DNA from 3 places in the Alcaligenes sp. SMD-FA genome. Region 3 is predicted to be linked to each of the others. Evidence: predicted binding sites of a transcription regulator. Region 3 holds the regulator's gene; each other region holds the start of a gene.
The links. The regulator LexA, encoded in region 3, represses DNA repair genes until DNA is damaged. The targets are predictions, from matches to a motif close to ACTGTATNNNNATACAGT.

Region 1 (4,543 bases), 720 kb from region 3:
CGATAAAAACGATCAAAAATCCGTGCTTGATGTTCAGTGGGAATGCCGGGTCCGTTGTCCTCAATTTCCAGCCACGCTTTGCCTGGGGCCTGGCCGGTACGCATGGTGACCCACCCGCCCTTCGGGGTGTAGATCAGGGCGTTGTCCAGCAGATTGTTGATCAGTTCATCGAGCAGGACCGGATCGGCTTGCAAAAGGATGGCTTTGGTATGGTTTTCCAGGCCCAGGTCCAGTCCAAGCTCTAGGGCATCGGGTACACGTTGGCCTACGTGCAATTCGGTTAGCGTATTCAGGTCCAGGGTTTGCTGGGTGGAGGCGTACAGGGTGTCGCTGCTCTCGGCGCGCGCCAAGGCCAGCATTTGGGTAACCAGACGCGTGGCGCGGTCGGTGCCGCGTACCAGTTGTTGCAGGCTGGCTTCGGTCTGCTTTGGGTCACGTTCGCGCAAGGCCAGTTCGGCCTGGGTGCGTATCCCGGCAAGCGGAGTTTTCAGTTGATGAGCAGCATTGGCGACAAACTGGCGTTGAGTTGCTGAAAACTGTGCTTGCTGGGCCAGTAGCCCATTCATGGCATCAATCAGTGGCACGATTTCGGCAGGCGCTTGTTCCTGATCCACGGGTGACAAATCGCCCGGCGCACGGGCGCGCAAGCGCGCTTGCAGCAGGTTCAGCGGCTCCAGGCCATGAGTGAGTCCCAGGCCCGCCAGCATGGCTGCCAGCGGCACCAGAATAAATTGCGGTGTCAGCATCCCGATCAGAATTTCTCTGTGTAGAACCGCTCTATGTTCATTGGTTTCGGCGGCAACCGCCAGAAAGGGCGTGTTGTTCTTGTCCTTGCCGCCCCAGACATAGGCCAGTCGCAGACTTTGATCGTTCAGAGTGACGTCTCGGTAGCGCAGCAAGTCGGTGTCATAGCTCCAGCTATCGGGAACCGGCAAACTGGCATTCCCAGCGAGCGGCTGGCCATTGGCATCGCGGATTTGCCATAACGTGGGTGTCGGGCTTTCCTGCCGCAAAATCGTCTGCGCGCCATGTGACAAATGAATGGCTTGGCTCAGGTCCTGACGGCTGATTTCTACTCGCAGCAAGTCCAGGTGATCGCGCAAGGTGCGGTCATAGGGTGAGTTGGCAATGTGCTGGGCGATGAAATAAGTAATGACAATGCCCACTGTCCACAGCAAGAACAAAGGCCCGAAAATCCAGATCATGATCTTGTGGATGAGCGGGCGCGGAGCCACGCGCTTGTCTTTTGCGCGTGCGTCGGTATTTTTTTGGGGCGGGCTGGCGTGCTGCATGGACGATCCCTTAGGCTGGAGCGTCTTCTCGCAGTTTTTCTGGTTCCAGACAGTATCCCAAACCCCGCACAGTCAGGATGCGTACACCACTAGGCTCCAACTTTTTGCGCAGGCGGTGGATGTAGACCTCGATGGCATTCGGGGTGACTTCCTCGCCCCACTCGCAGAGCAGGTCCACAAACTGGTTCTTGCTGATCATGCGACCGCTGCGTGACAGGAAAATCTCCAGCAAACTGGTTTCGCGTGCCGACAGCTCCAAAGGCTGATTATCTATATAAGCCATACGCCCTTTCAGATCGAAGCTCAGCCGCTTGTGATGCAGCAAAGCGCTGCTGGTGCCCGTGCTGCGACGCGTCAAGGCACGTACACGGGCTTCGAGCTCGGTCAGGGCAAAGGGTTTGGACATATAGTCGTCCGCGCCCAGGTCCAGGCCGCGTACGCGCTGTTCTACGGTGTCGCTGGCGGTCAGAATCAGAACGGGCAAGGTGTCCTGGCGCTGGCGGATTGACTGCAGCACCGACAGGCCGTTTTTTTTGGGCAGATCCAGATCCAGGATCAGAAGGTCGAAGCTTTGCAACTGCAAGGCGGAGTCTGCGCTATCGCCATCGTGCACGACATCGACCGCATAGCCTTCGTAGCGTAAGGAACGAGAAAGTCCATCCGCGAGAATACTGTCGTCTTCGGCTATGAGTATGCGCATGACCCTACACAAACAAATGATTGAATGGCTGTTCGGCATTGTTGCATAAGCTCGACAGGCCGGTCAGTAGGGGATAACGATGGCGCTTGGTGAATATATTTGAATATCTGTGTATATATACAGTATAATTTGATGCAATAATTAGGTTTGATTTTTAATTGCCGTGCCCGTCCGTTGGGGCGCCATTCCACAGTCAAGGATTTTTCATGGACGATAAAAACAGTAAAGCAGTGGCCTCGGAACGTTCCAAAGCGCTGGCCGCCGCTCTGTCGCAAATCGAAAAGCAGTTCGGCAAGGGCTCGATCATGCGTTATGGCGACGACAACGTCGAGCATGACATCCAGGTGGTCTCTACGGGTTCGCTGGGTCTGGACATTGCTTTGGGCGTCGGTGGCCTGCCACGCGGTCGAGTTATTGAGATTTACGGCCCGGAATCCTCGGGTAAAACCACGTTGACTCTGCAAGTCATTGCAGAAATGCAAAAACTTAAAGGCACGTGTGCCTTTATTGATGCCGAGCACGCACTGGATGTGCAGTACGCGCAAAAGCTGGGCGTGAACCTGGGCGATCTGCTGATCTCTCAGCCCGATACCGGCGAACAGGCCCTGGAGATTACTGAAGCCCTGGTGCGTTCGGGTTCGGTTGATCTGATCGTTATCGACTCAGTGGCGGCCCTGACTCCCAAGGCTGAAATCGAAGGCGATATGGGCGATTCCCTGCCCGGTCTGCAAGCCCGCCTGATGAGCCAGGCCTTGCGTAAATTGACGGCAACCATCAAGCGCGCCAATTGTATGGTGATCTTCATTAACCAGATTCGTATGAAGATTGGTGTCATGTTCGGCAACCCTGAAACCACCACGGGTGGTAACGCACTGAAGTTTTATTCTTCCGTGCGTCTGGACATTCGCCGTATCGGTTCCATTAAACGTGGCGACGAAATGGTGGGTAACGAAACCCGAGTTAAAGTGGTCAAGAACAAAGTTGCACCGCCTTTCAAGCAAACCGAATTTGACATCATGTACGGCAGCGGTATTTCTCGTGAAGGCGAGATTATCGATCTGGGTGTGCAAACGGGCGTGGTCGATAAGGCGGGCGCTTGGTACAGCTACGACGGCAACCGCATTGGCCAAGGTAAGGACAATGTGCGTGAATTCCTGAAAGAGCGCCCCGAACTGGCCCGTGAAATCGAAAATAAAGTGCGTGAAAAATTGGGCGTTGTCTTGATGGGCGCCGCAACCAGCCGCCCAGTTACGGCCCCTGTGGTTGATCCGGCCCAGGGAGAAGTCTGATTTTCCCCCCAGAGTTCGATGATGAACCCTTTGAGACAGACCCGGAAGAAATCCGGGAACGTAAACAAGCTCAAAGGGAGCGCATTGCTGCGCTTTCTGCCCGACCCACACGGGCGGGCAGAAATGTAGAAAATCGTTCGGGTGATACTGCGCCGGCTTCGGAAAATAAAGCCTCGTCCAAACGGCCGGGGTTGTCTCTTAAAGCCAGAGCCTTGAATTTTTTATCCCGACGCGAATACTCGCGCCTGGAATTGGGCCGCCGACTGGCCCCTCATGCAGAAAGTGCTGAAGAAGTGGAAGCCTTGCTCGACGCCTTGGTCGAGCAGAAATGGCTGTCCAACGAGCGCTTTGCGCATAGTGTCGTGAACCGCCGTGCTTCGCGTGTGGGCACCCGGGTCATTCTGCAAGAACTGCGCCAGCATGGCGTGGATGTAGAACAGACCGAGATCATCAAAGAAGAATTGATGGCGACCGAGCTGGAACGGGCCAAGCAAGTGTGGGGCAAGAAATTCAGTGCGCCGCCAGATGATCCTCGCAGTTACGCCAAACAATATCGCTTCATGGCCAGCCGCGGCTTCTCGGGTCGTATCTTGCAGCAAATATTGGGTGATTGGGAAGACGATCCGGCTTGAGTGCGCCCCTTCATCGGCAATGCTTTGCGGCACCTCTAGGCTGTATGCTGCGGCCATAAAAAACGTACGTGTGCCCAAGTGTGGAGTACGCTCGTTAATACGTCCCCTTTATCTATATAGCGGTTCAGGTGTTTTGCTATGCCACCGTTAAATAGTTCAAGGTTGCGCGGCCACAATGCCTTGTAGGCTTTTGAAGCAGGTCTCGCGTGCTTGCGCCAAAAAGGCCTGTACATAATCCGCCTGTAAGTCCTCGCTGCGCACTGCGGCGTAAAGCGTACGCCAGATACCGTGCTCGCCCAAACGGCAGGTACGAATCGAAGCCGGGTTCAGAAACTCCGTCAAAGCCCAGTTCGGCAAAGCCGTCACGCCGCGTTGGCTAGCGACCAGTTGCACGATCATGGGCGTCAGTTCGGCCTGTCGAACAGCGGCAGGCTCCACATCGGCTGGTGTCAGGAACTGCGTGAAAATATCCAGACGATTGCGTTCTACCGGGTAGGTAATCAGGACTTGATCCGTCAGTTGGAAAGGCTCTACATAGCGGTACTGTGACAAAGGATGTTGGTTGGATACGGCCAGCACCAATTCGTAGCGAAACAGGGGCTCGTAATGGACGGCCGGATTGTCTTGCGG
Region 2 (4,543 bases), 310 kb from region 3:
AGCCTCGGCCCTGGCACAAGATTCCCTGGCTGCGCGCATAGCTGACGATGTCGTGCAAGGTCAGAAAGTAGGACTCGTAGCCCAGGTCTGCAATCAGGCTCAGCTCTTGCTCCAGACGCATGCGCAAATGGTCGCTGATCCCTTTGGGATAGCGTCTTTGGACACCACGCTCGGTTTCCTGTCGCAGATATTCAATGCCACTGAGGCCAGGAGGCACAATCTCGACCGGGTACTCGTACTTGATTTCGCTTAAACAGAACTGACACAGCGCCTGGATGTGATCGGTGGTCTCACGCAGTTCGGCGGGGTAGAGATTGGCCAGTTGGAAGCGACTGCGTAAATGATGCTCGGCATTACCGGCCAAGGACCAACCGCATTCCTGCACGGGCGTTTTCAGGCGTATGGCAGCCAAGGTATCGTGCAATGGTTGGCGAGAGCGCACATGCATATGAACGCCTCCCAAAGCGGCACAAGGTACGCCAGACTCCTGCGCTGCCAGCCTGACGGCACGTAAGTGCTGCATGTCCTGATCGCGTCTATGCAGACTGATGCCTAAAAACAGGCGGCCTGCAAACAGCTCCAACAGCCGCTGTGTGTGAAGGTGGATGTGCTCGCTATCCAAGCCATAAGCGGGTTTGTAAATGACCAGACAGTCCGGCAAAACGTGTTGTTGTGAGCCTTGACGGGCTTGCTGCAAAAAAGACCAGTCAATCGAGGCTTGCTGTTTTAAGTCCAGAGACTGGTGCACGTGTGAGATGAATTGGCAGAGATTGCCATAGCCCTCTTTGTTGCGCGGCAAAATCAGCAGCTCATGGGCCTGAGTAGCGTCGCCAGTCATGCTTGTGGAATGGGTGTTTGGTGGGTTCGCCGGTTCCCACACGCCTGTAAAGCAGAATCGGCTTCCCACCAGCAGGCGAATTTCCGGATGCAGCTTGGCCTGCGCATAGGCGCGTACCACACCGGCCATGGAGGCGTAATCGCATAAGGCCAGCGCCTTGTAACCTAGCTCGGCGGCTCGGCTGACCAGCTCTTCGGGGTGGGACGCACCATTCAGAAAGCTGTAATTGGACAGGCAGTCCAGCTCTGAGTACAGCAGGTTTATATGGGATTTCATCCAAAGACTCCGTGCAGGTACCAGGCATGTTCCTGGCTCAAGTCCCGATAAACCCAATACAAGCGTCCTTGCGGACACAAGGCGATAAAGTAGTCCCGTTGCTGATGTCCGGAGCCGCTCCACCAGCCTGTCTGTACCCGTTCCGGGCCTTGAACCAGGCGTAGGCGCTGATTATCCAGAAGCGGGGATTGCTGATCGTGTTGTAAAGGCTGAGCCGGGTCCAGCATCCAGCAAGGACGTTGCAAAGTTGGATGACTGGTCTTGGGGGGCTGACTGCTGGACAAGGACAGCCATTGATTCGCTTGTTCAGGCAAATAGCTGGCTTGGGCGGCAGGCATCAAAATCTGTTCAGCCCCTAACCTGGCTTGTAAACGCTCCAGAAGTTGCTGGTCTTGCTCTTGCCAATGGCGTGCATCGGGAAACAAGCCGCTGGCATGAGTTTGGCGAGGATGCAGTTGTTGAGCCTGCAGCACCAGGCTTTGCACAGCCGCCTGCAATTGCAGTGGCTGGAACTGTTCTTGCCATACTGGCAGAAAGTCCTGGCTGCGCCAGCAGGAGCGGGCCATCTGTAATTCCAGGCGGGTGGCGGTGGGGTAGTCCTTGTATCGTTCCGTATGCAGTACCAGTTCCAGACGTCCGCAGGCCAGTTGATATTGATTCAGCCAGGCCTCCAGTTGGATCAACAGGCGGTTTAACGCCCGCAAGATGGTGGGTTTGTGATTGGACGGGGCATCCATCTCCTGTTTGCGTGTAAATTGCGGGGCCGTATGCACCCATTCCAAGGCCCAGCTTTGTGTGCCGTAGGCTTGGTCCAATTGCAAAAGTAGGGCGCGCAACCCACGCTGGGACAGTCCATCACGGGGCAGTTGATGTAACTGGCCCAGGGTATGGCAGCCCAGACTATGCAGCCACTGCAACTGGTCAGCGGGCGGGGCCAGCAAGTGGATAGGAAGCGGGTTCAAGCAGGCTGGTAAACGGCGGACGCAACGGCGCTGCTTGTGGTTGGACAAAGCCAGCAAGCAGGCGGCGCGGGCAGTCGGCGCCAGGGCCAGACAGGGCTGGGGGACAAGAGGGGACAAATCAGCCTGAACCTGTTGATACAGACGGCGTAAGCCACCAAACAGCCGGATGCTGGCACGGATATTCAATACCCATAAATGGGTTTGAACCTGTGCCAGTTGAGGGCTGTAGCGCAGCAAAACCGCTTGGATACCGTCCTGCTGCTCGGGATTGGCCTCAGGCGTAAGCAGGCTCTGGGGCAGTCGCAGGCATAGGTACATGAGACGGAATGGCCGTTGGCGGTATCAAGATGTGGTGGGGCGCTAAGGCAATGCTGTCCTTGCAAGGTGGGCCCCGACGTTTGCGAATATGGACATCCAACCAAGGCTGTCCTTGTTGGTCTTGTCGGGTCTGAAGATCCAGACGTAAAAGGGCTGGGCTGTTGGCCTGACTGTGTGCCGGACGCAAACAAAAAAACAGGCTGTCGCTTTGGTTGGCTAAGAGTTGCAACTGGCGCAAGGAGGCGAAAGGCACGTGAGCAGGCAACCAACTTAATACGGCAGCGCAATGGCCGTGACGTAAGGCCTGGGCGCTGGCCCACAAGGTGTCGTTCAGGTGTTGGCTGCGTATCCAGATCAAGCGGGCGGCTAACGCGTTTTCTGATGTAGCGCTTTGTCCCGTCGTGGCAGAGGTGCCGCGCCATCGTTGTTGCATGGGCTGATAGGGCGGCGCAACTAAAATACGCAATCGTTCTGCAGGCAGGGTGTTCAAGGCTGGCAGTAATAAGGATAAGGCACTGCTGTCCTGTGGTGCTTGCAGCTCGATCAGGCTGCCGATAGGCCAGCCTCCTCCTGGTAATTCAGCATCCAGAGCGTCAAAGCCGCTGGACAGGCAAGAATCTGCGGCATGCGCATAATGCTTGCCCGTCCACAGGGAGGGATGGAGGTCTAAAAGGGAACGAAGTGCGCTTGCCATAGGTGTGCTCCTGATTGCTGTATAAATATACAGTAAATTTGTTTGTCAGCAAACCAGGAGTCGGTTTCAAGGCAGAACTTTTATATACTGTGACCTTCTGTTTGACTCTCTCGCATGAACGCTTCCCTTCTCTCCCGCCCAGGCCGTTGCGCACAGTGCCAGCGGCCATTGGCTCGCTGCTTGTGTCCCTTGATTCCCTCGCTAGAAGCGGCGTGCCCGGTTCTGATTTTGCAGCATCCGTCCGAAGCGCGGCATGCGCTCAATACCGCACGTCTGGCGTATTTGGGATTGAAAGGGACAGAGTTATGGGTGGGGGAGCAGTTTGAAGAGCTGGGGGCGCGTCTGGCACAGGCGCATCGCCCTGTCTTGCTGTTTCCGGGGCCGCAAGCCAAGGTAGCGGGTTCAACAGGCCCAGAAGAAAAACCGGATTTGATCGTGGTGCCCGATGGCACCTGGCGCAAGGCGCGCTTGATTTTGCATCGTAATCCGGTCTTGCAAACCCTGCCGTATTGGATGCTGCCTGACGGGGAAGCGTCACGCTACAGGCTGCGTAAAGCGCCCGACCCTCAGGCCGTGTCTACCTTGGAAGCGATTGTCCGGTTGATGCAGATTATGGAGCCAGAGCGAGATTTCAGGCCTTTGTTACGGCCTTTCGAGCAGTTGATCGAAGAGCAGATCCAGGCCATGGGCCTGGATACCTATCAGCGTAACTATCCTACTTCCAGATGAAGTTCAGCTCACGGGACTGACCGTCCACAATGCTGGCCTGGCGCTCCTGGGTTTGACCCTGGTACGTGGCAAACACCTTGTAATTGCCGGGCGCAAGGCGAATCAGGCAGTAGGGGCCATCGATCAGACTGTTCAGCACAGTTTGGTCGCCGCTGTTGCGGATGACCAGTTGTACGTCGGAAATATAGCCGACGCGCTCGCCCTGATGCGCCGAGAAGTTGACGGATAAGGGGAAGGTGCCGCGCACCATGCGGAATAACTGGGCTTCATCGCTGCCTATTCCGCCGCTAATGTATTCGGTTGATCCGTAGTACTGGCTGGGCGGCAGTTCCTGGGAATGCGCGATGGGACTGCTCAATAAGGCCAGCGACATGGCAATGCCGATCAAAGAAAGACGAGGACTCATGAGATTTCCTTGCTTGAAGTGGGAAGACTAAGCGGGCCATTAGTGGCTCTGTTGCTGTTATGAGAGGGGGCAGGCTGGCTGTCAGGATGAAAGCTGGGCCATAAAAAAGGCCAGTCATGCTGACGGATGGGTTCAGCGAGCGAGTTGAAACTGCGTTCACGTAGCATCCCGTGCCCATGCTGATGAATAGTAATGACGGTGGTGCAGCGGGTGCCGTAATCGGGGCTGACAATAAACGGGCTGCTTAACAAGCGTTCGTGCTCAAGGCTCAGACCGGTTTGGGGCAAGTCACTGTCGGCGGCCACTTCTTGATTGCGCAA
Region 3 (4,543 bases):
GTACGCGTGCTGCCCGTAACAAGGCCCTGACACAGGAAACTCTGGTGGTCAATTCGGAGAACCTGAACGAGTACCTGGGTGTGCGTCGCTACTCCTTCGGCCTGGCCGAGAAGGAGAACAAGATTGGACAGGTGACCGGCCTGGCATGGACCGAGGTGGGTGGCGATCTGCTGACCATTGAAGTGGCCGATATGCCCGGTAAAGGCAATGTGTTACGCACCGGTTCGATTGGCGATGTGATGAAAGAGTCCGTTGAGGCGGCCCGCACAGTGGTGCGTTCGCGTGCCCAGAAATGGGGCATCCCCAACACGGTGTTCGAGAAGCGCGACCTGCATGTGCACTTTCCTGAAGGCGCTACGCCCAAGGATGGTCCATCGGCTGGTATCGCCATCACCACGGCTATTGTGTCCAGTCTGACGGGTATTCCGGTTCGCTCTGATGTGGCCATGACGGGTGAAATCACCTTGCGCGGCGAAGTTTTGCCTATTGGCGGCTTGAAAGAGAAGCTGTTGGCAGCGCAGCGCGGTGGCATCAAAACGGTGATGATTCCGGAGGAAAACGTCAAAGACTTGGCCGACATTCCAGATAACGTGAAGAACACGCTGGAGATCATTCCAGTGCGTTGGATTGATCGTGTATTAGAAGTGGCCCTGCAAGACGCCGTCACGCCTCTGAGCGACGAAGAGGTGGCTCGCCTGGCTGCTGAGGCTTTGGCCGCCACTCGTGCCGCAGGCACGGGCTCGGAGTCCTTCAAGCACTAAGCATCAGCAGTAGTAAGCAAGCAGTGAAACAGGCTACCTTGAACCCAAGGTAGCCTGTTTGCATTTTGGTCAGACTGATCGTGGCTTTGAGGTTAGCCATGTTGACAGCAGTGGGAGCCAGATCTTTGGGCAATGATATGAGGAAGGTGAGGGTCGCAAGCTTGCGCGAGAGGTTTACGGCTGCTCAACTCTTGCTGTAGGCATGTAGGCATGTAGGCATGTAGGCATGTGGGGGGGCCAGGTATGGCTGCCCCCACGATTGCAGCCATGACTGCAACTGCAGACATACCGTGATGGCCATAGTCAAAGCGCTTGTCGCCGTTAATCTGCTCAAACTTGTATAGCGGCATGCACTTTGACCAGTAAAAAAACCCCATGCACCAAACGGTATATGGGGTTTTTCTCTTATCAGGTGCACCAAGCTCATAAAACAGGCCTGATAGCCTAGAGAGACAAGGTTTAATGCAGCGGGCTGGTACGAATCAGGCCTACAGCAATACCTTCCAGGGACAGAGAGTCCGGGTCGGTAACGATGATGGGTTCAAAGTCCGCGTTCTCAGGTAAAAGGATGACCTGATTGCTGGAGCGCGACAGGCGCTTGACGGTGACATCATCACCAATGCGGACCACCACGATCTGCCCATTACGCGCTTCGCTAGCTTTTTTGACGGCCAGCAGATCGCCGTCAAAAATTCCGGCGTCTTTCATGCTCAGGCCGCGCACACGTAGCAGGTAATCAGGCGTTTGGGTGAACAGGGTAGGGGCAACACCAATTTCGCGCTCGATATGCTCAGTAGCCAGAATAGGGCTACCGGCAGCAACGCGGCCAATAATGGGCAGTAAGAGGGCGTCAGTCAGATTGGCCAATGGGCTGCTATTGGGCGCAGCATGGTCGCGTGTATCCGTGCCAAGCAGGCGTATGCCGCGCGAGGCACCGGCGGTTAGCTCGATCGCGCCTTTGCGGGCCAGAGCTTTCAAATGATCTTCGGCCGCATTGGCGGATTTGAAACCCAGCACTTGAGCAATTTCTGCGCGAGTGGGGGGGAAACCCGTCCGTTCGATTTCAGAACGGATAATGTCCAGCACTTGTTGCTGGCGTGCAGTGAGCTTGGCGGTCATAGTATTGTCTGCTGAATATATATACAGTAAAGATTGTGCGTTACAGTTGCCGTTTTTGCAAGCTTTGGGGACCTTAAAGGCTTAATTTTCGACCCTTCGAGGTCTGTTCAGGCAGATGGAGACCAGTCTTTGCGATCCTGCGTGTACAGCACGTGAGGGACAAGCTGGTGGCCCACAGGTACGCCAGGATGAGCAAAGGTGCCGGCTTGTTTTGTCATGCCCAGGCGTTGCATGACGGTTTGCGAAGGCCGGTTCAACTGAGCGGTGTACGCCACAATTTGCTCCAGGTCCAGTTCGTTAAAGGCAAAATCCATGCAGGCTCGGGCGGCTTCGGTGGCGTAGCCTTTGCCCCAGTATTCAGGCAGAAGACGCCAGAGCAGTTCTACGCAAGGCTGAAAGTAGAGCTCAGCAGTTGGGCGGTTCAAGCCGACCATACCGATGAAGGCCCCTTTTTCCTTCAGCTCCACAGCCCAGGGCCCCCAGCCATGTTCTTCGATCAGGCTTTGGCTGCGGTGGGCGATAGCATCGCTTTGTTCGCGGTCCAGGGTGGCCGGATAAAAGCGCAGCGCGTGGGGGTCGCTATTTAATCGGTAAAAGGGCTCGAGGTCGGTCGGTTTCCAGGGGCGCAGGATCAGGCGTTCGGTGTGCAGGGAAATAGCGTCTGTCATGGGGTACTCCAAGGTCCGGAACGACAACGCCCTTCCGAAGAAGGGCGTTGGAGGCGGTAAGGACGGCCAGCTTATTTCAGGACTTGAGCGATGGCTTTGGCCACGACATCAATGTTCTGGCTGTTGAGCGCAGCAACGCAGATACGGCCACTGCTGACGGCGTAAATGCCGTGTTCCTGGCGCAGGCGTTCTACTTGCTCGGCCGTCAGGCCGGAGTAGGAGAACATACCGCGCTGTTGCAGTACGAAGTCAAAGTTCTGGGTGGCACCATGTTCTTTCAGCTTGGCAACCAGTTGTGCACGCATGTCACGGATGCGATCACGCATGCCAGCCAGTTCGGTAGCCCAAGTCTGGAACAGCTCGGGTGAGCTCAGGACAGTGGCTACAACCTTGCCGCCGTGTGTTGGCGGGTTGGAATAGTTGGTGCGAATCACGCGCTTGACCTGGCTCAGCACGCGGGACGTTTCGTCCTTGCTGGACGTGACCAGTGTCAGGGCGCCGACGCGTTCGCCGTATAGCGAGAAGGATTTGGAGAAAGAAGAGCTGATGAACATGGACAGGCCCAGCTTGGCAAACAGGCGTACCACGCTGGCGTCTTCCTCCAGACCGGCACCAAAGCCTTGATAGGCGATGTCCAGGAAAGGAACCAGTTGACGCTCTTTGATCAGTTCGGCGATCTGGGCCCATTGTTCCATGCTGGGGTCCACGCCGGTGGGGTTGTGGCAGCACGCGTGCAAGACCACGATGGACTGGGCAGGCATGGCACGCAACGAAGCGATCATGCCCTCAAAGTTCAGGCCATGAGTGGTGGCATCGTAGTACGCGTAGGTGTTGACCTTGAAGCCGGCGCGCTCGAACAGAGCACGGTGGTTTTCCCAGCTTGGATCGCTGATGTAAACCTCGGACTGTGGCAGCAGTTGGTGCAGAAAGTCAGCACCGATTTTCAGTGCGCCGGTACCGCCCAGGGATTGCACCGTCAAGGCACGGCCTTCGGCAATAACGGGGGAGTCGGCGCCTAGCAACAGGGTTTGAGCACCCAGGTTGTAGGTATTGATACCTTCGATAGGCAGGTAGCTGCGTGCAGCGGCCTTGCTCATCAAGGCGTCTTCAGCTTGTTGAACAGCCTGCAAAATCGGGATACGCCCTTGATCGTCGTAATAAACACCGACTCCCAAATTAACTTTGCCGTTGCGTTCGTCGGCATTGTATTGTTCATTCAAACCCAAAATAGGGTCGCGTGGAGCCAGTTCGACGGTTTCGAAGAGCGATGTCATGATGATATGGGGGCGTTAGCGCAGAAAGGTAGAAAAACAAAGCATTAATGTGATAATACGGGCTTACCCTAAAGTGTGTCTAGCATGAAATTTGAGCCTGCCTTTCAAGAGTTTCCAGGGAGTTCCTTCAAGCTTTTCCAACCTTATTTGCCTGCTGGTGACCAGCCAGCGGCAATTGAGCAGTTGGTCGAGGGGATTGATGACGGCTTGATGTGCCAGACCCTGTTGGGGGTAACGGGCTCGGGCAAGACCTATACCATGGCGAACATTATTGCTCGGACAGGGCGTCCGGCCATTGTTCTGGCACCCAATAAAACCCTGGCCGCGCAACTGTACGCAGAGATGCGCGAGTTCTTCCCACGCAATGCCGTGGAATACTTCGTCTCTTATTACGATTACTACCAGCCCGAGGCCTATGTGCCATCGCGCGATCTGTTTATTGAAAAAGACTCGTCCATCAATGAACACATCGAGCAGATGCGTTTGTCGGCCACCAAAAGCCTGTTGGAGCGACCGGACACCATTATTGTGGGCACGGTCTCTTGCATCTACGGTATTGGTAATCCTGGCGACTACCATGCGATGGTGCTGACGCTACGCAAGGGCGACCGAATCGCTCGGCAGGAGCTGCTGGCCCGGCTGGTTGCCATGCAGTACGAGCGCAACGACCTGGACTTCCAGCGTGGTGTGTTTCGGGCCCGTGGCGAAGTGGTCGATATTT

Region 1: recA (recombinase RecA) is a predicted target of LexA. The motif match lies at 2,099-2,116, and genes of this name have one in related genera.
Region 2: imuA (translesion DNA synthesis-associated protein ImuA) is a predicted target of LexA. The motif match lies at 3,105-3,122, and genes of this name have one in related genera.

The regions. Positions count from the first base shown of each region.
Region 1 covers NZ_CP110108.1:2,339,131-2,343,673, reverse strand. Annotated here, with positions in the region: gene OKX01_RS10835 (sensor histidine kinase) at 1-1,292, opposite strand, end outside; gene OKX01_RS10830 (response regulator transcription factor) at 1,303-1,992, opposite strand; gene recA (recombinase RecA) at 2,199-3,281, shown strand; gene recX (recombination regulator RecX) at 3,365-3,913, shown strand; gene OKX01_RS10815 (LysR family transcriptional regulator) at 4,070-4,543, opposite strand, start outside.
Region 2 covers NZ_CP110108.1:1,922,272-1,926,814, forward strand. Annotated here, with positions in the region: gene OKX01_RS08905 (error-prone DNA polymerase) at 1-1,114, opposite strand, end outside; gene OKX01_RS08910 (Y-family DNA polymerase) at 1,111-2,394, opposite strand; gene imuA (translesion DNA synthesis-associated protein ImuA) at 2,351-3,088, opposite strand; gene OKX01_RS08920 (tRNA-uridine aminocarboxypropyltransferase) at 3,203-3,817, shown strand; gene OKX01_RS08925 (carboxypeptidase-like regulatory domain-containing protein) at 3,804-4,223, opposite strand; gene OKX01_RS08930 (NRDE family protein) at 4,220-4,543, opposite strand, start outside.
Region 3 covers NZ_CP110108.1:1,615,928-1,620,470, forward strand. Annotated here, with positions in the region: gene lon (endopeptidase La) at 1-761, shown strand, start outside; gene lexA (transcriptional repressor LexA) at 1,221-1,880, opposite strand; gene OKX01_RS07470 (GNAT family N-acetyltransferase) at 1,988-2,548, opposite strand; gene OKX01_RS07475 (aromatic amino acid transaminase) at 2,620-3,822, opposite strand; gene uvrB (excinuclease ABC subunit UvrB) at 3,907-4,543, shown strand, end outside.